Regions from separate parts of the Knoellia sp. B-D-2 genome, predicted to be linked through region 1. Evidence: predicted binding sites of a transcription regulator. Region 1 holds the regulator's gene; each other region holds the start of a gene.
What was found. The regulator LexA, encoded in region 1, represses DNA repair genes until DNA is damaged. The targets are predictions, from matches to a motif close to TCGAACANNTGTTCGA.

Region 1 (5,423 bases):
CAGGTCGAGTGCCAGGACGAGACCCTGTGGTTCGACCCGTCGGTGTCGGCGCGCACGACCCGGCCGCACCGGGCCTACCTCCTGTCGACGTTCGACGAGGCGGCCCTCACCTACCCGAGCACGGGGTTCCTCCGTCGCAACCGCGACGCGGACCGGACGCGCCTGATGTCTGAGGCCGGTGGCGGGATCGTCGTCGTCGACGGACACGACGTCGGCACCTTCAAGCGCACGGTGGGGCCGAAGCAGGCCGTCGTCACGGTGCGACCCGAGGTCGACCTCACCGCCGCCGAACGCGACGGCATCGCCGAGGCAGCCGAGCGTCTCGCCGCCTTCCACGAGCGCCCCCTCGACCTCGTCCTCACCAGCCCCTGACCCCCCGCTCCCCGTCCCCAACTCGCCAATTCCCCCGTTGGGCACGCGACACGCCGGGCGCGAAACGGCACGCGAATCAGCCGGCGGTGTCGAAGCCCTCTCGCTGGGCGCGCTCGTGCGACTCAGCCGTCTCCTCGAAGAGGGTGACGGTGAGGTCGGCGGGTGCCTCGAGCCGGGAGTTGAGCGACTTCCACGGCGTGAGGACCGGCTCGGCGACGACGGTCGCGCCGGCGTCCTCGGCGTCGCGGGTGGACCGCTCGGCGTCGTCGACCTCGAACGCGATCCGGATCCGCGGGCTCGGGGTCCCGCCGGCCTCGACGGCGTCGATCGCGACCTTGTGCGCCGGGCTGGCGATCTCGAAGGTCGCCCGACCAGCCTCGAGGATCGCGACCCGGTCCTCACCACCCTCGGAGAACGCGGCGATCTCGTCCATGCCGAGGACGTCGCGGTAGAACCGCACCGCCTCGTCGTAGTCGGCCGCCTCGACGACGACCCGCAGCTGCCTCACCCTCTGGATGCGCTCGGTGCTCTCGGTGCTCATGCCAAGGTCAAGGGCGGCGCCGCCGCCGATGTTCCGCGGCGCGCCCTCGGACCGGGCAAAACGCAAAGGGCGCCCCGCGCAGCTGTCCGCGGGGCGCCCTTCGTACTGAGTCGGCGAGGGGTCGAGGCTCTGCCATGGACTCAGGACCGAGCCGGGGTCGAAGCGGCTCGGAGTCGTGGTCGTCAGCCCTGCGGGATGACGATCTGCTGGCCGGCGCGGACCTGGGCGCTGCTGAGACCGTTGGCCAGCTGCAGCTCGGCGACGGCCGAGGCGATCGACGTGCCGGTCATGTGCTCGGCGGCGATCTCCGACAGCGTCTGGCCCTGCTCGACGGTGATGCGCTCCGGGGTCGAGGAGGCCGCGGCGCCCCCGGTGAGGCCGACGAACGCCGCGACGAGGGCGATGAGCAGGACGGTGCTCGTGAGGGCCAGGCGCCCGCCCCGGGTCAGCCGGAGGGCCGGCCGGGGAGCCACGGTGACGGCCTCGCCGGTGGGGACGAGGACGAGGCGCGGACGCTCCGGGCGACGCATCGGGAGCGGGACGGCATACCCCGCCGCGGTGCCGTCGAGGGCCGCTGCTGCACTCATGGAGTCCTCCTGGGTCGAAAGAACGTTCGATAGAACGTCTGTACGATGTCTAGCACGGATGTTCGAGGACTTCAAGACACGCGTCGAACAGGTGTTTGATCCGTCCGCCCGAACTCCGTACGCTGTGGTCATGTCAGGAAGCCAATCAGGCACCACTGACACCACTGGTTTCAGAGGAGACGAGATGAGCGACAAGAGCGGCCCCCCCGACGCCGACGTCCACCAGCTGCCTGACCGCGACCCCGGCGACGGCACGCTCACGGTGCGGCAGCGCAAGGTCCTCGACGTCATCCGCAACTCGGTCGACCGCCGCGGCTACCCGCCGAGCATGCGCGAGATCGGCCAGGCCGTGGGCCTCACCTCCCCCAGCTCGGTCTCGCACCAGCTGCACGCCCTCGAGAAGAAGGGCTACCTGCGGCGCGACCCCAACCGGCCACGGGCGATCGAGGTCATCTCCCCCGACACCCCGAGCGACATCCGCGGCTACCGCGGTGGCGCCACCCCGGACGACGTGGACGCCGACCTCGACCCGACCGGCTCGGGCGACGCGCGGCCCGAGGCGAGCTACGTGCCCGTCCTCGGCCGGATCGCCGCCGGCGTGCCGATCATGGCCGAGGAGATGGTCGACGACGTCTTCCCGCTGCCGAAGCAGATCGTCGGCGAGGGCTCGCTCTTCCTGCTCAAGGTCGTCGGTGACTCGATGGTCGATGCGGCAATCTGCGACGGCGACTGGGTCGTCGTCCGGCAGCAGCCGAGCGCCGACAACGGCGACATCGTCGCGGCGATGCTCGACAACGAGGCGACGGTCAAGACGTTCAAGCGCAAGGACGGCAAGGTCTGGCTCATGCCGCACAACCCGGCCTTCGACCCGATCGACGGCGACCACGCGACGGTCCTCGGCAAGGTCACGGCCGTCCTGCGCCGGATCTGAGGGGTCACGCCACCTGGGCCTGGACGGCACGGGTGAGCGCGGCGAGTGTGACGCCGAGCGGCGCATCGATCCGGTGCGTCGTCTCGGCGTCCCCGCGTGTGGGGCCCCTCGTGATGACGACGACGGGTATGCCGCGTGCTGCCGCCCGCCGAACGAACCGGTAGCCGCTCATCACCTTGAGCGACGACCCGAGGACGACGAGTGCGGACGCCGCCTCGGTGAGCGCGTAGCACTGCTCGACGCGGGGCTTGGGGACGGCGCCGCCGAAGAAGACGACGTCGGGTTTGAGGGTGTCGGCGTCGCACGCCAGGCACCGGGGCGTGACGAAGGTGGTGACGGCGTCGTCGGCGAGGACGATGTCGCCGTCCGGGCGGATCTGGCTGCTCACCCGGGAGCCGTCGACCACGGCCCCGAGGGCGCGTGAGGCGAAGTCGGGGTTGGCGTCGTCCATGAGCGCCTGGAGCAGACCGCGGTCGACCCGGCCCTCGCAGGTGAGGCAGACGACCTCGGCCAGCGACCCGTGCAGCTCGATGACCTCACGGGTGCCGGCGTCCTGGTGCAGACCGTCGACGTTCTGGGTGATGACGGCTCCGAGCGCCCCGGCGCGTTGGAGGTCGGTGACGGCGAGGTGGCCGTCGTTGGGCTCGGCCGCGCTGAAGCGCTGCCAGCCGATGAAGCTGCGCGCCCAGTAGCGCTGCCGCGCCTCGCTGGTCGCCGTGAACTCCTGGTGTGACATCGGCGTGACCCGGCGGTTGCCGTCGGGGCCGCGGTAGTCGGGGATGCCGCTCTCGGTCGACATGCCGGCACCGGTGAGGACGAGCGCCGGGCCGGTTTCGCGCAGCAGCGACGCGACCTCGCGGACCGACACCTCAGGGCTCACCCCGACATCGTAAGTGGTCGTCCTGACGTCGCCCCAGGGTCACGCGAGGTCACTCGCCGGGGCAGGCGTTCTGGTGGACCAGGGCGGCGGTGAGCATCCAGCGCCAGTCCACCGCCGAGGAGCCGCCGTAGGAGCCGGCGCCGCACGCGCACTTCCAGTGCCACCGCCCGAGGCCGTCGCACGTGACGTCCGGGTGGTGGCTGCGGCGGGCGGTCCGCCGGCGGTTCGTCGTCCTCATGCCCATCAGGAGGGCGCACCTCGGCCGCTGATACACCCGAGGGACGAGCGTCGCCGCCGCGCGCCCGTGGGCGTGCGACATCAGGGATTGAACCGTCCCGATGGATCTCGATAACTTCTGGTTATAGGATGGCCGCATGATCGATGCCGCAGGACTCCGGGTCATGCGCGCCATCGCCGACGAAGGCAGCTTCACGGCGGCGGCGCTCTCCCTCGGCTACTCCCAGCCCGCCATCTCGCAGATGGTCCGCCGTCTCGAGAACCGCACGGGCACGACGCTCGTCGAGCGCGTGGGCCGCAGCGTCCGCCTCACCGAGGCCGGCGCCGTGCTCGCGCGGCACGCCGGTCCGGTGCTCTCGGCCCTCGACGCCGCGGAGGAGGAGGTGGCCGCGATCGCCGGGCTCCGGTCCGGACGCGTGCGCCTCATGGCCTTCCCGTCCGCCTCGGCCACGCTCGTCCCCAAGGCCCTCGCGAAGGTCAAGGCGAAGCACCCGGGCGTCTCGATCACCTTCAGCGAGGGCGAGCCGCGCGAGTCGCTCGCCGCGCTGCGCGCCGGTGAGTGCGACCTCGCGGTCGCGTTCGTCTACGAGGGAACGGACCTCGGCCGCGGGGAGGAGGACCTCGAGGCGTTCGTCACCACCCCGCTGCTCGACGACGAGGTCCTGCTCGCCGTCCCCCGCACGCACGCGCTGGCGACCTCGACGAAGGTCGACATGGCCGCGCTCGAGGACGAGACCTGGATCGCCGGCTGCCCCCGGTGCCGTGGCCACCTCCTGCAGCTCGCGAGCACCGCCGGTTACGTGCCGGACGTCGCCTACGAGACCGAGGACTACGTCGCCGTCATGGGGCTCATCGCCGAGGGCCTCGGCATCGCCGTCATCCCCGACCTCATCCTCAGGACCGTCCACCACGAGGACGTCGTCGCCCTGCCGATGACCCCCGCGTCGCGGCGCCACATCGTCGCCGTGACGACCCCGGACCTGCAGCGGGTCCCTGCCGTCAGGGCCACCCTCGACGCGCTCGTGGAGAGCGCCGACGCGGCGACGAAGAAGGCCGCGCAGTCGGCCGTCCGCTGACCCGTCGGCACCCTCTGGCGCCGAGGCGGTCGGGCCGGCGCCCCTGTGGTGCAGGGGGGCTCACCTCTCGGTGACCACCTCGATCCGGCCGTCACGCTCGACGAGGGCGATGTGGCCGCGCTCGTCGGTGCGGTGCACGGCATACCCGTTGCGCTGCATCATCGTCAGGTGCGCCGCCGTCGGGTGTCCGTAGTCGTTGTCCTCCCCGACGCTCACCACGGCGACCGGCGCACGCACGGCGGCCATGAGCCCGGCATCGAGGTTCGCGCTCCCGTGGTGCGGCGTCTTCACGACGTCGAGATCCTGCGCGACGGCGGCCATCGACGGGTCACGTCGGAGCCGGAGAAGCAGGTCGTGCGCCGCCTCGCGTTCGACGTCCCCGAGCAGGAGGGCGTCGACCGCGCCGACGTGGACGGCGAGGACCACGCTCGCGTTGTTGGGCACCGACCCCGCGGCGATGCGTCGCGCCGGCGCCCACACCTCCGCGGTGACGTCACCGAAGGTGAGCCGGTCGCCGGCAGCCAGGACGGACAGCGGTATGCCGTGTGCTCTCGTCCAGTCCGTCACCTCACCGACCTGGTGGGCGGGGTCTCCGACGGGTGACGTGAACACCTGACCGACGGTTCGGTCGTCGAGCACCCCGGGCAGCCCCTCGACGTGGTCCGCGTGGAAGTGGGTGAGCACGACCGCGTCCACCACCTCGACGTCGAGGTCCGCGAGGCAGCCGTCGACGCGCGGTGGGTCCGGGCCGGTGTCCACGACCAGTGCTCGGCCGGGTCCGGTGCGGATGACGGCCGCA
Region 2 (5,423 bases), 1.5 Mb from region 1:
CATGGAGCCTGTCGATGGTGCGGGCGACGAACGACGCCTCGTCGTGCTCGTTGTCGCCGACGTAGCCGACGATCGGCGCACCCGAGCCGGAGTCGGTCCACAGGTTCTTCTTGCGGCGTGACTCGTTGCGCGAGATGACGGCGTTGGCGGCCGTGAGGATCGTCTGGGTCGAGCGGTAGTTGCGTTCGAGCAGGATCGTCCTCGCGTCCGGGTAGTCCTCCTCGAACTCGACGATGTTGCGGATCGTCGCGCCGCGGAAGGCGTAGATCGACTGGTCCGCGTCACCGACGACGACGAGCTCGCTCGGCTCGACGGCGTGCTCCTGCCGCCTGCCCTCGTGCCCGACGAGCTCGCGGATCAGCTGGTACTGGGCGTGGTTCGTGTCCTGGTACTCGTCGACCATGACGTGGCGGAAGCGCCGGCGGTAGTGCTCGGCCACGTCGGGGAATGCCTGGAACATGTGGACGGTGAGCATGATGATGTCGTCGAAGTCGAGGGCGTTCGCCTGCCGCAGACGACGTTGGTATGCCGTGTAGGCCTCTGCGAGGAGCCGTTCCGTATGGGTGCCACCGGGGTTCTCGGCGCTGGGCTCCGAACCCACGCGGGCGCTGAACGTCTCCTCGTCGACGAGCTCGTTCTTGAGGTTGCTCACCTGGTGGCTGAACGTGCGGGGGTTGTAACGCTTGGGGTCGAGGTCCATGTCGCGGATGACCATCGACATCAGCCGCTGGCTGTCGGCGGCGTCGTAGATGGAGAACGTCGACTTCATGCCGACCTTGTCGGCCTCGCGGCGCAGGATCCGCACGCACGCGCTGTGGAACGTCATGACCCACATCGCCCTGGCGCGCGGCCCCACGAGCTCTTGGACGCGCTCGCGCATCTCGGCGGCGGCCTTGTTGGTGAAGGTGATGGCGAGGACCTGGCCGGGCTGGACCCCGCGGGCCGCCAGGAGGTGGGCGACGCGGTGGGTGAGGACGCGGGTCTTGCCTGAGCCGGCGCCGGCGATGATGAGGAGCGGGCCGCCGGCGTGGAGGACGGCCTCGCGCTGCTCCTGGTTGAGACCCTCGAGGAGGGCGTCGGCGTCCTGCGGGCGGGCACCCCAGGCGGGCTCCGGCGGGGCCTGGTCGTCGGAGGTCGCCCACGAGGGGACTCCGGCGGCGTTGACGAGGGCCGCGTGCGCGCTCTCGTGCGCGCCGGCATCGGTCGTGGGGGCGGTCGCGGGGTCGTTCGGGGCCCCGGCGTCGCCGAAGTCCAGACCGTCGAAAAGGGTGCTCATCTCACCGCCAACCCTACGTCGTGGCGCTCACAGGCCCCGCCTCGTCCACGGTCTGCCCAGCAGGGCAGCCGCGCCAGTGGCTACCGGTTGATGAACGCCCGGCGCACCCTCGTCCTCCACGAGTGGGGTGGCGCCCAGGGGCGATCCGGGAGCTGGCCGGCGCTGTTGGGGGCCGGACCCAGGAGCACCACGCTGGAGACCCCGACGACGCCGACGACCGCGAGCACCCACCGGGGGACCTCCATGAGCAGGGTCGACGCGGAACCATTGAGGGCCCAGGTGACCAGAGCCACGACGACTCCGAAGACGACCGGGACCGCGACCCGGTAGGGCCACACCGACGGCGTGGTGGTGCTGCCGAGCGCCGCGGCTCGGCGACGACTTTCCGTGAGGCCCACCGTCCATGGCACGAGACCGATCACGGCGAACAGCACGAGGAAGCCGGTCAGGTCCGACCGGTCGACGGCAACGGCGCTCGACCACTCTCCCCCCGCGAACATCGCCTTCACACCCGAGGCCACGCCCAGGGCGGGGACCGCGCCCAGCAGGACCTGCCCCATCCACCGTCTCGGCGACAGCGGTCGCCACTGCGCCGCGTAGTCGACGGGCTGCCCGAAGGTGGTGACGAGGTCCTCGCCGGTCACCGCCGCGTGGCCCTCGACCTCGGCGACGATCTCCCGGACCCGGGCCTCGGGAACCCCGTTGATCCGGAGCTGCTCGGCGAGCTCCCTCACGTAGTGCAGCCTCGACGTCGTCATGTCAGCCCTCCAGAGCCGTGGTCATCGTGGCGGAGAACGCGCGCCACCCCGCGCGCCCGGCCTCGAGCTCGGCCCGGCCGGCCCCGGTGAGCCAGAAGTACTTGCGCGGCGGTCCCGACGTGCCGGTGACCCACTCGCTGCGGACCAGCCCTTCGTCCTCGAGCCGCCCGAGGAGGGGATAGATCGTCCCGCCCTTGATCCCCTCGAACCCCGCCTCGGCGAGCGAGGCCATGAGCAGGTAGCCGTACACGGACGTCTCCCGGGACAGGACCGCGAGCACCGCGAGGTCGAGGACGCCCTTGAGCCACTGGCTCTGCCTGTCCTCGCGCACCACCGCTCGTGCCATGGCTAGATGGTGGTCCCATCTAGGTGGTGATGTCAACTAGTCGTTCCACACCATGGCGGCGAGACTCGAGCGACCCGTCGGAGACGACGGGAACCGTTGCAGCACTTGTTGATTCGTCGATCTTCCGTGGGTCGAAGGCATTGACATCGAACGTGCGTTCGACGACAATGGAGGCATGGATCCAGCCCCCGCAACCCCGGTCGACGCGCTTCGCGCTGCGCTCACGGGTGCGCGGGACGTGCTCGACAGCGCGGCCGTGGGCGACGTCCTGGCACGGGTGAGCGGTCCCGAGCTGGCGGACCTGATGACGCTGGCCGACGAGGTGAGGGCACGGGCGGGGGCCGCGCAGGTACGGGTCGCCGCGGAGACGTTCCACCGGGGCGAGCTCAGCGCCGCTCGGCGTGGGGCGGGGTCGCTGCACGGATGGGTGCGCGAGCACGCCCCGTCGCTGCGGCAGGCCGGTGCCGGGCAGGTCGCAGCCCTGGCCCAGGACGTCGCGACGTCCGCGCCGGGAGGACTGTGGAGCAGCCACGGGCCGGACGCCGGAGCGTATGCCGACCCGACCCGTGCCGAGGGCGTCGTCTGGGCCCGGGTCGTCACCGGTGAGGTCGCACCGGCGCTGGCGCTCACGGCTCTGCGCGAGGTGACGCGCATGAAGGAGCTGCTCGTTCCGGAGGCGGTGTCCACCGTGGCCACGGCGATCCTCGACCACGGGGTGCAGTGGGGCGCGGTCGAGGCGAAGAAGATCCGGACGAGCCTCCTCGCCGCCCACGGCCGGGCCGGCGAGCTCGACGACCAGGACCGGCGCCTCCGCAGTGGCGCCTACCTGTCGAGCCCGCAGGTCGCCGACGGCGACGTCACCGAGTACCGGATGGCGATGACGCCGGAACAGGCCGCCACCCTCGAGGCCGCGATCGGTCCACTGTCCCGGCCAGCCCCCAACGACCAGACCGGTGAGCGAGACCTGCGCCCCGCGGGACAGCGCCGAGTCGAGGCCCTGGCCGCCATCTGCGCCCGGGCCGCTCGCGCGGACGCCGCCGACGGCCCACCCGGCGGAGCGGCCACGACCGTTCACGTCTCCATGGGGCTGGGCGACCTGAGCGCCGCCGGCAGCGAGGCTCCGACCGGATCCGGCCGGGTCATGGTGTCGCGAGCCCAGCAGACGATCCTCGCGCCGGCCACGATGCGCCGGCTCGCCTGCGACGCCGACGTCATCCCCGTCGTGCTCGGCTCCGAGGGCGAGGTCCTCGATCTCGGCCGGGCCGTCCGCCTCTTCACCCGCTCCCAGCGCCGGGCCCTGTGGCACCGTGACCGGGGCTGCTCCTTCCCCGGCTGCGACATGCCGTCCGGCTGGACCGAGGCGCACCACCTCGTGCACTGGGCCGACGGCGGCACGTCCGATCTCGGCAACGCTGCCCTGCTCTGCCAGCGACACCACACCCTCGTCCACGACCGACGCCTCGTCGCCACCGTGCATCCCCCCGACGAGCACGGTCGAGCCGTGAGCTGGGACCTCACCCGCGGCTCCTACGACCGCGTCCTGTCGAGCCGCCTCGAGCAGATGAGGCGCAGGCGACGGAGCGTCGATCGCCTCGACACCGGGCCACCCGACCCCTGGGCCGGCCAGCCACCCGAGCACGTCCTGCAGCAGATCGCCGACGAGTTCCTCGCCGACCACGACGCCGACGCCTGGGACCTCACGGCCTGAGCCGCAACCGTCACGGCTGCGCAGGCTGCCCCGGCTGCCCTGGCGGCCACCGCGGCCGTCGCGCCCCGCGACGGTGGGCCGACGGCATACGGTGTGGTGCATGGCTTCTCGCAAGGGTGAGTTCGGGGAACCGGTCCACCTCGACGTGGCCGGCCACGAGATCCGGCTGTCGAGTCCCGAGCGCGTGTACTTCTCGGCCCGCGGCGAGACCAAGCTCGACCTCGCGAACTACTACATCGCCGTCGGGGCCGGGATCCTCAACGCCCTGCGCGAGCGGCCCACGATGCTGCACCGCTTCCCCGACGGCGTCGACGGGAACAAGGTCCACCAGAAGCGCGTCCCCCGCGGAGCGCCGCCGTGGCTGGAGACCGTCCGGCTGCACTTCCCCCGCTACGGGCTGCACGCCGACGAGCTGTGCCCCACCGACCTCGCGCACATCGTCTGGGCCGTCCAGATGAGCACCGTCGAGTTCCACCCGTGGAACAGCCGGCGGGCCGACACCGAGAAGCCGGACGAGTGGCGCATCGACCTCGACCCCATGCCCGACGCCCCGTTCGACCGGGTCCGCCGGGTCGCGCACGTCGCCCACGAGGTCCTCGACGAGATCGGCGCCACCGGCTTCCCCAAGACGAGCGGAGGCCACGGGCTCCACGTCTACGTCCGGATCCGGCCCGACCACGGCTTCCAGGACGTGCGCCGCGCGGCCCTGGCCTTCGCGCGTGAGGTCGAGCGCCGGGCGCCCGAGGACGTCACGACGACGTGGTGGCGCAAGGACCGCGACCCCGAGGCCGTCTTCGTCGACTACAACCAGAACGCCCGCGACCACACCATCGCCAGCGCGTACTCGGTGCGCGGCAACACGATCGGCACCGTGTCCACCCCGATCGCGTGGGACGAGGTGGACGCCGTGGAGCCGCAGGACTTCACCATCGCGACCGTGCCGCAGCGCTTCGCCGAGCTCGGCGACCTCCACGCCGGCATCGACGACGCCGTCTTCGACATCGCACCGCTCCTCGAGTGGGCCGACCGCGACGAGCGGGACGGCCAGGACACGACCCCCGAGCCCGACGAGAACGACGAGAACGACGGGAACGACGGGAACGACGAGGACGACGCCACGCCGTGAGTCCCGACGACGGGGTCGTGCGGGCCGGACCCGACCCGCACCCCCTCACCGGCGAGCCGTTCCTCTCCCCCGTCCCACCGGGAACCGGCTGGCCCGGCGACCCGGCGCAGCCGACGACCCCCGTCGCCGACGACGCCGACGATGTCCGCGAGCTCGCCGCGGACGCCACCACCCTCGAAGAGCTCGACGCCCGCGTGAGCGTCTGCCGG
Region 3 (5,423 bases), 290 kb from region 1:
TCGACGCCGTCGACCCGCCTGACCTCGGCGACGGCGTGGGCCATCGCCGACTGCATGCGGATCCCGAGGACGTCGAGCTTGAGCAGCCCGAGGGTCTCGACGTCGTCCTTGTCGAACTGGCTCATCGGGAAGCCCAGCCAGCTCGCCTCGACCGGGGTGCGGTCGAGCAGCCCGGCGTTGGACAGGACGACGCCGCACGGGTGGAGGGCGATGTGGCGGGGCAGCCCGTCGAGCCGCTCGACGAGCTCGAAGAAGGTGTCGAGCCGGGGCGCGTCGAGCCCGCGCGAGCGCAGCTCGGGCAGGTCGGCGATGGCGCTGCGGGCGTCCCTGGCCCGGATGTGCGGGAAGGCCTTGGCGATCTCGTCCACCTCGACCGGCGGCATCCCCAGCGCCGCGCCGACGTCCCGGATGGAGTGGCGCACCTTGTAGGTGTCCATCATCGACACGCACGTCACCCGGTCGCCGCCGAAGCGGTCGAGGATCGCCTGGTAGATCTCGGTGCGCCGGGCCGACTCGACGTCGACGTCGATGTCCGGGAGCTCGGCCCGCAGCGGTGAGCAGAAGCGCTCCATGAGCAGGTCGTGCCGGATCGGGTCGACCCCGCTGATGCCGAGGAGGTAGTTGACGAGCGAGCCGGCCCCCGAGCCGCGGGCGGCGACCCGCACCCCGCGCGCCTTGATGAGGTCGGTCACCTCCGCGACGGTGAGGAAGTAGGTGGGGTAGCCGAGGTCGGCGATGACGCGCAGCTCGTCGTCGAGACGGGACAGCACCGTATGCCGTCCCGCGTCACCGACGCTCGGGAAGCGGGCGCCGACCGTGGCACGGCAGCGTTCGGTGAGGACGCGCTGCGGGTCGTCGCCGGGGTCGATGCCGAGGATGCTCGGTTCGGGCAGGTGGACGGCGCCGATGCCGAGGTCGGAGCGGGCGTCGAGGACGCACTCCCCGGCGACGGCCCGGGTGGTGGCGACGAGCCGGGCGGCGCGGTCGTGGTCGCCGGCGACCTCGAGGGCGCGGGTCCACATCTCCTCGCTGCTCGCGAGGTGACCGGCGTCGGTGACCCGGTCGAGGTGCCGGGAGTCGAGGACGACGAGCCGGCGAGCCGCGTCGAGGACGTCGACGGTGCGCACGCCGTCACGGGTCGCGTGCCGGACCGCGGCGGTGAGGACGGCCGGGACCCGCAGGTCGTCGGCCAGACCCAGCATGCGTCGCGAATGGGCCCGCGACCCGGGCGACCCCTCGGGCCCGCCGCCCATGACGATCTCGACCGCGAGCGCCTCGGCGGGCAGGAGCGCGCGCCACCGCTCGAGCAGTGCCCGCGCCTGCGCCGGTCGGCGCGCGAGGACGGCACGCCCGACGTCGGAGTCGGGGCCGAGGAGGACCCGCAGCCGGCTCGGCTCCGGCTCCTGGGCCCACTCCTCGCGTCGCACCCCACCGCGTGCCCAGCGGGCGAGGAGGTCGGGCAGGGTCACCGGGGTGCCCCGCTCCCCCCGCAGGTGGGTGTCGGTGACCAGGCGGCACAGGGCCGCCCAGCCGAGACCCCGCTCGATGCCGGCCCCCCGACCCCGGGCGAGGACGGTGACCCGGGGCAGCCGGAGGTCGACGACCGCGCCACCGCGCACCGGCGCCCGCGCCCTGGGCGCCCGGCGCCCCTGCGCCGCAGGCTCCCCCACGGCGAGGTCGACGCCGAGGATCGGGGAGATGCCGGCCCGGCCACAGGCCATCGCGAAGCGCACCGCGCCGTAGAGGCCGTCCCGGTCGGTGAGGGCGAGCGCGTGCTGGCCGTGCGCCGCCGCCCGGTCGACGAGATCCTGCGGCGTCGAGGCGCCGTAGCGCATCGAGAACCCGGAGGCGACGTGGAGGTGGACGAAGTCGGTGTCGCTCACGCGCTCTCCCGGACGGCGGCGAGACGACGGGCGGTGCGCTCCGCCCGCGGCATGCCGAGGGTGTGGGCGACGAGCTCGACGAAGGTCTCGGCGGCACGGAGCAGGTCGTCGGCCTCGCGGACCGGCACCCGGACCGTGCACCGGTGGTGCGTGCCGCGCTCCCCCGAGACGAGCTCGGGGCAGAGGGTCTCGAGCTGCTGACGGCGCGTCGCGGCGAGCGCGAAGACCTCGGCCCACTCGGCGAGCTCGGGGGTCCGGGCCGCGAGCAGCGGCCAGAGGTCCTGGGGCCCGCGCGTCCCCCGGCCTGCGACGAGGGCCGCGGCGGCCCGCATCGCGGCGTCCTGGGAGGTGACGAGGCGCACGGCGGCGAGCTCTGCGGCATACGCCTCCGCGAGGCACTGGCGGGACTGCTCGAGGAGGGCGAGCGCGGGACCGGCGTTCACGGCGCTCAGTCCTGGGTCCGGAGCAGGACCCAGGGGGCGCTGCAGCCGTCGGCGGCGTCGGAGGCGAGGTCGTAGACACCGGTGCCGGCGGCGCTGCCGGCCTCGACCCGCCACACGTGCCGCTCGGGCCGCTCACCGAGGTCGCCCAGGTCGCGCCACCAGGACCGGCGCTCGCTCCAGTGGTCGAGGACCTCCCGGACGACGAGGATCCGGCCGTGCCAGAGGAACGCGCGGGGGCGGTGCCGGACGGCGAGCGAACCCGTGGGGTCGGGCGTCCCCGCCTCGACCCGGACGTCGACGGGATCCTCGTACCGGCGCACCACGACATGGCCTCCTCAGGCAGGATGGGGTGGGTGGGACGGGCGTCCCAATAGTTCGAACATCTGTTCGAACTCCTCCACTGTACAACCACCCAACGGCGTGGCGTCAAGCCCCTACGCTGGCGGCATGAGCCACCCCGGCGACCCCCTCTCGCAGAGTGACCTCAGCGAGCACCCGTCGGTGGCCGCGGTCCTGAAAACCCTTGCGCAACACCACGTCCGGACGACCGTGCGCTACCTCCCGGACGCCGTGCGCACGGCCCGCGCCGCCGCCGACGCCCTCGGGATCACGCCCTCCGAGATCGCCAACTCCCTCGTCTTCGCGGGGCACCACCACGACGGGTCGGTCGAGCCCCTGCTCGTCCTCGCGTCCGGCGGCCACCGGGTCGACCAGGACCGGATCGCCGGGCTCCTCGACCTCGCCGCCGTCGAGAAGGCGACCCCCGAACAGGTGCGTGAGTGGACCGGCTTCGCCATCGGCGGGGTCGCCCCCGTCGGCCACCCCGCTCCCGTGCGCACCGTCGTCGACGTGACGCTGAGCAGCCACGACCACGTGTGGGCCGCGGCCGGGCACAGCCACTCGGTGTTCCAGACGACCTACGACGAGCTGCTGCGGATCACGAGCGGTAAGGCCATCGAGGTCGACTGACCCGAGACGGCCGCGTCGCCGGGATGACGAGCGCCCCTCCACACTCGCCGACCCGGCCACGCGGCCGCGTGACCACTCTGGCTCGAACGGGTGGTGTGGGGATCAGTACGGATACTCAGGTCGGTGGTGCCGTCGTACTCAGGTGACGCGGGTCGCCGCTCGGCGCGCGCCCGCCGACAGGCCGAGGTTGTCGTGGACCTCGAGCGTGGCCGTCGACCGGTTCATCGTGATGAAGTGCAGGCCGGGCGCACCCTCGGCGAGCATCCGCTGGGCCAGCTCGGTGGCGATCTCGACACCGACGGCGCGCACCGCCTCGGCGTCGTCGCTCACGGCCTCGAGGCGGTCGACGACGGCCGGCGGCAGCGGCATGCCCATGAGCTCGGACATGCGCGTGATCTGCCGGAGGTTGGTCACCGGCATGAGACCGGGGGTGATCGGCAGGTCGCGGCGCTGCGCCACCCGGTCGCGCAGCCGCAGGTAGCTGTCGGCGTCGAAGACCATCTGGGTGATGGCGAAGGACGCTCCCGCGTCGGCCTTGCGCACCATGATCTCGACGTCGTGGTCGAGACCCGGGGACGCCGGGTGCACGTCGGGGAAGGCCGCCACCCCGATCGTGAAGTCGCCGAGGGTGCGGATGAGGCTGACGAGGTCGGTCGCGTGGTCGAGCCCGTCGGGGTGGGCGACCCACTCCCCACCGGGGTCGCCCGGAGGGTCGCCGCGCAGGGCGAGGATGTTGCGGACGCCTGCCGCGGCATACTGCCCGACGACCCGACGGACGTCCTCGACGGAGGCGCCGACGCAGGTGAGGTGGGCGAGCGGGGTGAGGGTCGTCTCGCGGGCGATGCGCTCGGTCACGCGCACGGTCCGGTCCTGGGTCGAGCCGCCCGCGCCGTAGGTCACCGACACGAAGTCGGGCCGCACGCGCTCGAGCCGGCGGATGGCGTCCCAGAGCGCCGCCTCGGACGCGTCGTCCTTGGGCGGGAAGAACTCGAAGCTCACCGAGGGGCGTTCGCCGGCGAGCAGAGCCGGGATGGAGCGGGGTTCCATGCGGGTGAGATTAGTCCAGCGGGCAGGCCGTAGGCTCGGGCCACACACACCGTGAGATGCGAGGAGCGTTCGTGACCAGCCCGCTGGACGAGGCCGATCTGCGCACCCGCGTCCAGGCCTGCATCGACGCGGAGCTGCGCCACCAGAGCGGCGTCCTCGACGAGATCGGCCCCGACGTCACCGACCTCCTCGATCGCATCGGGTCCCTCCTCGCGGGTGGCAAGCGCCTGCGCGCGGCCTTCCTCTACTGGGGCCACCGCGCGGCCGGCCGGCCCGACTCCGACGCCCTCGTGCGGCTCGCGACGGCGATGGAGTTCTTCCAGGCCGCCGCACTCATCCACGACGACGTCATGGACGACTCCGACACACGGCGAGGTATGCCGGCCGCGCACCGCGCGCTCGCAGCGGCCCACACCGAGCGTGGCTGGGGCGGTGACGACGAGCGGTTCGGCCTCGCCGGCGCGATCCTCGCGGGCAACCTCTGCCTCAGCTGGACGGACGAGCTCGTCGCGACCTCCGGTCTCCGCGTGGAGGACGTGGCCCGCGGTCGCGAGGTGTTCGACCGGATGCGCACCCAGCTCATGGCCGGCCAGTTCCTCGACGTCGTCGACTCGGTCCGCCCCTGGGACGGCCTGCCTGCGCAGGAGCGCGTCGCCCGCGCCCAGCGGGTCATCCGCTACAAGAGCGCCAAGTACACCGTCGAGCACCCCCTCCTCATCGGCGCCGCCTCCGGTGGCCTCGCCGGGGACGACCTCGCCCACCTCTCCTCCTACGGCCTCGACCTCGGGCACGCGTTCCAGCTGCGCGACGACCTCCTCGGGGTCTTCGGCGACCCCGAGTCCACCGGCAAGCCGGCCGGTGACGACCTGCGCGAGGGCAAGCGCACCGTGCTCATCGCCCACACCCTCTCCGGCGCCGACGACGCCGGCCGCGAGCTGCTCCGCAGCCACCTCGGCCGCGCCGACCTCGACACCACGGCCGTCGACGACCTCCGCGCCGTCATCGCCGGCTCCGGCGCCGTCGACGCCGTCGAGGACGAGATCACCGCCCTCGCGACCCGGGCCCGTACCTCGCTCGCCGC
Region 4 (5,423 bases), 1.0 Mb from region 1:
GCAGCACCAAACCGCTGCGGGCCTACATCCGGCGCCGCGGGTACTACGTCCGCGGGTGGCGGCTGGGCCGGAACCTCGGGCCCACCTCGACCATCCTCGAGGGACTGCCCGGCGGGCTCCGGGACCTGGCCGAGACCACCGGGGGGCCGGTGTCCGTCATCGGCTGGAGCATGGGCGGGATCTTCGCCCGTGAGCTGGCGCGGAGCCACCCCGACGAGGTGCGACAGGTCATCACGCTGGGGAGTCCCATCGGCGTGGCCCACGGCCACCGCACCCGGGCGGACCGGACCTACAACCTCCTGTCCGTGATCCACGCCCGCGGAGGCGAGTTCCCGCCACGCGCCCAGCTCGCCAGGCCCGTGCCGGTGCCCTCGATCTCCGTCTACAGCAGGCTCGACGGCATCGTCGGGTGGCGGTCGTGCCTCGCCGAGCCGAGCGACACCCACCAGAACATCGAGGTCCGCTGCGCGCACCTCGGGTTCGGGGTGGACCCCGCCACCCTGTGGGCCGTCGCCGACCGGCTCGCCCAGCCACCGGGCCGGGTCGAGCCCTTCGACCCACCGCGCGCCCTGCGCGCCTTCTACGGGAGCATCACGTGACGGCACACGACGTCGAGCCCGCCGTGCGCACCGGACCCGCACCCTGGTCGTTCACCGGTGACACCGGGGCGACCGGCTTCGTCTCCGACCTCGACGGGGGTCCGGTCCACTGGGTGCGGTGGGGAGACGCCGGCCGCACCGACACCGACCCCTTGCTGCTCGTCCACGGGCTCGGCGGCAGCCACCTGAACTGGTGCCTCGTGGCGCCGGACTGGGCGAGGGACCGGTCGGTGTTCGCCATGGACCTGCGGGGGTTCGGGATGACCCCGGGCTTCCCTCGTCCGACCAGCGTCATCTCGAACCGGGACCTCGTGATCGCCTTCATCGAGAAGGTCGTCGGTCGACCGGTCGTCCTCGTCGGGAACTCCATGGGCGGCATGGTCAGTGCGCTCGTCGCCGCGAGCCGGCCGGACCTGGTCCGGGCCACCGTCCTCGTCGACCCGGCGCTGCCCCTCGTGGCGGCCAGGCCGGACCCGCGGGTCGCCGCCCGGTTCGGACTGTTCGCCATCCCGAGGGTCGCGGAGGGTGCCATGCGCCGCAACCGGGCGCGGCTGACGCCCGAGGCCCTCGTCGGACAGCTGGTCTCCCTCTGCTTCGCCGACCCGACCCGGATCGACGCCGCGGTCCTCAGGGAGCTCGCGGCACTGGCGAGGGCGCGCGCGGCCGACCCGGGCCAGGGCGACCTCGAGAGAGGTTTCACCGGCGCCGCCCGCTCGCTGCTCCTCCTGCTGGGGCAGCGAAGGCGCTACGCGCGCCTCCTGGCCGGGCTCGAGGAACCGGTCCTGCTCATCCAGGGTGACCGGGACCGCCTCGTCCACGTCGACGCGGCCCGCCGGGTCGCCCGCGACAACCCGCGATGGACCTACGTCGAGCTCGCGGGTGTCGGTCACACGCCCCAGCTCGAGGTGCCGGGGGAGATCGTCCGCCTCGTCCGCGGGTGGCTCGTCGACGTCATCGGGGCGAGGGCCTGAGATGCGACGGCTCTCGGGTCTGGACGCCGCCTTCCTCGCGCTGGAGACACCCACCTCGACGGGGCACGTGGGGGGACTCAGCATCCTCGACGCCCGCGAGGGTTCCCCCGCGCTGACGTTGGCGCACCTCACCGCCCTCCTCGAGTCACGCATCGGCGCGGTGCCGGTCCTCCGGCAACGGCTCATGACGGTCCCGCTCGGCATCGACCAGCCGGTCTGGGTCGACGACGTCCACTTCGACATCGGCTACCACCTGAGGGAGCTCGCCCTGCCCGAGCCCGGGTCGGACGAGCAGCTCGCCGAACAGGTGGCCCGCATCCACGCCCGACCCCTCGACCGTGCTCGGCCGTTGTGGGAGGCGTACCACATCAGCGGTCTCACGGGCGGTCGGACCGCGCTCTACACCAAGGTCCACCACGCGGCGATCGACGGGGTGAGCGGCGCCGAGCTGCTCATGGTCCTCTTCGACCTCTCGCCCGAGGCCCACGGCGTCCCGGAACCCGCCCCGTTCTCACCCCGGCCGGAGCCGCGACGCTCCGTGCTCGGCGCCCGAGGTCTGGTCAGGCTGGCCTGGCGTCCGGTCGAGGTGACGAGGATCGCGACCCGGGCGGTCCGGGCCATCCCCGCAATGGGACCCATCGTCGGACCGGTCGTGGCTGCCTGGGTCGGTGCGGGTCGCGCGGGGGAGGCGGACGGACAGGTCCTCACGTCCCCGACGCCGCTCGTGGCGCCCCAGACCCCCTTCAACGTCGCCATCTCCCCGCACCGCAGGTTCGCGTTCGGCTCGCTGTCACTGGCCGACGTCAAGCTCGTCAAGAACACGTTCGGGGTCTCGGTCAACGACGTCGTCATGGCGATCTGCGCCGGTGCCCTGCGCTCCTGGCTGATCGCGCACGACGCGCTTCCTGACGGTCCGCTCGTGGCGATGGTCCCCGTGTCGATCCGCTCGGATGCGTCGGACCAGCCCGGCAACAAGGTGTCGGCCATGCTCGCCGCGCTGCCCACGAACGTCGAGGACCCGGTCGAGCGCCTCAGCGTGACCCGCAGGGCCACGGCCGTGGCCAAGTCGCAGCAGGCGTTCATCCCCCAGGGCCTCGTCGACGAGGTCACCGACTTCGCCCCGCCCGCCCTGACGGCCCGGGTGGCACGGGTGACGTTCGCGAGCAGGGTCCTGCACCGGCTGCCGGCGTTCAACGTCGTCATCTCCAACGTTCCCGGACCCAACATCCCCGTCTACCTCGCCGGGGCCCAGCTCCTGGCCCACTACCCGGTCTCGGTGGTCACCGATGGCGTCGCCCTCAACATCACCCTCATCGGCTACCTCGACCAGCTCCACTTCGGGATCACGGTGGCTCGGGAGGTCATGCCCGACGTCGACGAGGTCATGGCGGACCTGGGCCGTGAGCTGGCCTTGCTCGTCGAGGCCGCACGCGCCTGACGGTGCGCCGGGCCCTCAGCGGATGCCGCGGGGGCGGAACTGGACCGAGATGCGTGGTCCCACCGGTCTGCCCGTCTTCGGGATGGCGTGGTCCCAGGTGCGCTGGCAGGACCCGCCCATGACGACGAGGTCACCGTGGCCCAGCGAGAAGCCGATCGACGAGCCGCCGCCGCGCGGCCGGAGCATGAGGGAGCGGGCCGACCCCACCGACAGGATCGCCACCATCGTGTCGGCGTCCCGCGCCCGACCGATGCGGTCGCCGTGCCAGGCGACCGAGTCGCGCCCGTCGCGGTAGAGGCACAGCCCGGCCGAAACGAACGGCTCACCCAGCTCGGCGGCATACCGCTGCGAGAGCTCGTCTCGCGCCTGCGCCAAGGCCGGGTGGGGGAGCGGCTCACCCTCGTCGTAGAACGCGAGCAGCCTCGGGACGTCGACGACCCGGTCGTACATCTCCCGCCGCTCGGCCGTCCACGGCGCCTCGTGGTGGAGCGCGTCGAAGAGCAGGTCGGCGCCGGTCAGCCAGCTGGGCTGGTAGTCGACCCAGGCGCCGCGCGAGAGCAGGGTACGGGTCGGCGCCAGCCGGCCGAGCTCGATGGCGTCGCCGGTGTCGAAGAGCGAGTGCTGGAGGACCGCGTCCATGACGCCGACGATAGCGCAAGTCGAACGCGTGTTCTAGTCCATGGCCGCGAGTCGGATCGTCAGCGTCGCCCACGTCCGCGGGCCGCCCGCTTCCTCGCGTGGCGGGATCGCCCACCGCGGTGTGTGCCGGGCAGGCCCGTGCTGTTCAGAGGGTGGTCTGCCAGTGGTGGTAGGTCTTCGTCACGACCATCCCCACCTTCTCGTAGACCCCCAGCGCTCCGGTGCGCGAGTCGGTCGACAGCTCGCTGCGGACTGCGCCGCGGGCGCGGGCGCGTTCGAAGGCGTCGACGAGCAGCGCCCGGGCCAGGCCGCGGCCCCGCTGGTCGCGGCGCACGGCGAGCTGGTCGACGTAGCCGAACTCGCCGGCCTGGATGAGGAACGCCGTCCCGACGGGGGTACCCGCTGGGTCCGTGACGAGGCGGATCTGCCAGGGCTCGAACCCGGGCCGGCGCAGCGTGTTGGCCGCCCAGTCGTCGAAGGAGGAGGCCTGGCGCTCGGGCCACTCGTTGAAGGCGTCCTCGACGAGGCGGTAGGTGACCTCGTCGTCCTCGCCCGGCACGAAGTCCCGCAGGGCGTAGCCCTCGGGCAACGGCTGGCGTTCGATCGCCGCCCCCTCGGGCACCTCCAGCACCCACGACGTCCATCCGCGCTCGTAGCCGAGGTCCTGGAACATCCGCTCGGCGTCCCCTCCGGCCGGCACGCTCTGGCCGACGACGCTGCCGCCGTTGCGGGCCGCGGCCTCCCGGGCCCACGCGACGAGCCAGGTCCCGATTCCGCGGCCCCGGTGGTCGGGGTGGACGGAGATCTCGGCGCGCCGCCCCTTGTAGACCTCTCCGGCCGCGACCATGACGTCGCCGTCCAGGACGGCGATGCTGTCGCGCTCGAGGGAGAAGCTGGGGCGCTGCCAGTCACCCTCGATGTCCTCGAGCTCGACCGCGACCTCTCCGGTGTCGTGCTCCTCGGCGGCCGCGAAGACCCCGAAGACGTCCGCGGCGTCCGTCGGTCGGCAGGGTCGGGCGGTGAGGCCGGCGGGCAGCTCGCTCATGACCTCGAGGATGCCGCACCCGCGGGGCCGGCGCCTCCGGTTTCGGCGACGGGCACCGGGGGGAGCGGCACGGCATACCGGCTTTGTCGGCACCGCGGGGGAGACTGGTGGGGTGCCGCTCTACCGTGACCAGGGGATCGTGCTGCGCACCCACAAGCTGGGTGAGGCGGACCGGATCATCACGGTGCTCACCCGCAGCCTCGGCAAGGTCCGCACCGTCGGCAAGGGGGTGCGCCGGACCAAGTCCCGCTTCGGCGCCCGGCTCGAGCCGGGGATGCTCGTCGACCTCCAGTGCTACGAGGGCCGCACCCTCGACACGGTGACCCAGGCCGAGACGCTGGAGTCGTGGGGTGACGTCGTCTCGCGCGACTACGGCGCGTGGACGGCCGCCAACGCCGTCCTCGAGACGTGCGACCGGCTCACCGAGGAGCGCGAGCCGGCGCTCCAGCAGTACCTCCTCGTCACGGGCGCGCTGCGCTCGCTCGCGGGCAAGGAGCACGACCCCAACCTCGTCCTCGACGCCTACCTCCTGCGCGCGCTCGCGATCGCCGGCTGGGCGCCGAGCTTCCACGACTGCGCCAAGTGCGGGTCGGAGGGTCCGCACCGCGCCTTCCACGTCGTGTCCGGTGGCGCCGTCTGCTCCGTATGCCGTCCGCCCGGGTCGTCCGCGCCCGCGCCGGAGACGCTCCGCCTCCTCGCGGCGCTGCTCGCCGGCGACTGGTTCGTCGCGG

Region 2: the regulator LexA is predicted to act here: its motif matches at 2,527-2,542, upstream of AC3EU2_RS11890 (HNH endonuclease signature motif containing protein).
Region 3: the regulator LexA is predicted to act here: its motif matches at 2,702-2,717, upstream of AC3EU2_RS17805 (DUF6504 family protein).
Region 4: the regulator LexA is predicted to act here: its motif matches at 3,668-3,683, upstream of AC3EU2_RS14390 (alpha-ketoglutarate-dependent dioxygenase AlkB).

The regions. Positions count from the first base shown of each region.
Region 1 covers NZ_CM173189.1:182,398-187,820, forward strand. The annotation lists gene AC3EU2_RS00835 (winged helix DNA-binding domain-containing protein) at 1-372, shown strand, start outside; gene AC3EU2_RS00840 (VOC family protein) at 449-913, opposite strand; gene AC3EU2_RS00845 (LysM peptidoglycan-binding domain-containing protein) at 1,096-1,500, opposite strand; gene lexA (transcriptional repressor LexA) at 1,685-2,431, shown strand; gene AC3EU2_RS00855 (Sir2 family NAD-dependent protein deacetylase) at 2,436-3,311, opposite strand; gene AC3EU2_RS00860 (hypothetical protein) at 3,361-3,549, opposite strand; gene AC3EU2_RS00865 (LysR family transcriptional regulator) at 3,686-4,624, shown strand; gene AC3EU2_RS00870 (ComEC/Rec2 family competence protein) at 4,685-5,423, opposite strand, start outside.
Region 2 covers NZ_CM173189.1:2,502,322-2,507,744, reverse strand. The annotation lists gene pcrA (DNA helicase PcrA) at 1-1,276, opposite strand, end outside; gene AC3EU2_RS11900 (hypothetical protein) at 1,357-2,034, opposite strand; gene AC3EU2_RS11895 (PadR family transcriptional regulator) at 2,036-2,380, opposite strand; gene AC3EU2_RS11890 (HNH endonuclease signature motif containing protein) at 2,556-4,088, shown strand; gene ligD (non-homologous end-joining DNA ligase) at 4,189-5,214, shown strand; gene AC3EU2_RS11880 (uracil-DNA glycosylase) at 5,211-5,423, shown strand, end outside.
Region 3 covers NZ_CM173189.1:3,754,035-3,759,457, forward strand. The annotation lists gene AC3EU2_RS17795 (DNA polymerase III subunit alpha) at 1-1,883, opposite strand, end outside; gene AC3EU2_RS17800 (SAV_6107 family HEPN domain-containing protein) at 1,880-2,326, opposite strand; gene AC3EU2_RS17805 (DUF6504 family protein) at 2,332-2,649, opposite strand; gene AC3EU2_RS17810 (YbaK/EbsC family protein) at 2,774-3,295, shown strand; gene metF (methylenetetrahydrofolate reductase [NAD(P)H]) at 3,434-4,342, opposite strand; gene AC3EU2_RS17820 (polyprenyl synthetase family protein) at 4,414-5,423, shown strand, end outside.
Region 4 covers NZ_CM173189.1:3,043,054-3,048,476, forward strand. The annotation lists gene AC3EU2_RS14375 (alpha/beta fold hydrolase) at 1-599, shown strand, start outside; gene AC3EU2_RS14380 (alpha/beta fold hydrolase) at 596-1,570, shown strand; gene AC3EU2_RS14385 (WS/DGAT/MGAT family O-acyltransferase) at 1,572-3,008, shown strand; gene AC3EU2_RS14390 (alpha-ketoglutarate-dependent dioxygenase AlkB) at 3,024-3,647, opposite strand; gene AC3EU2_RS14395 (GNAT family N-acetyltransferase) at 3,793-4,692, opposite strand; gene recO (DNA repair protein RecO) at 4,805-5,423, shown strand, end outside.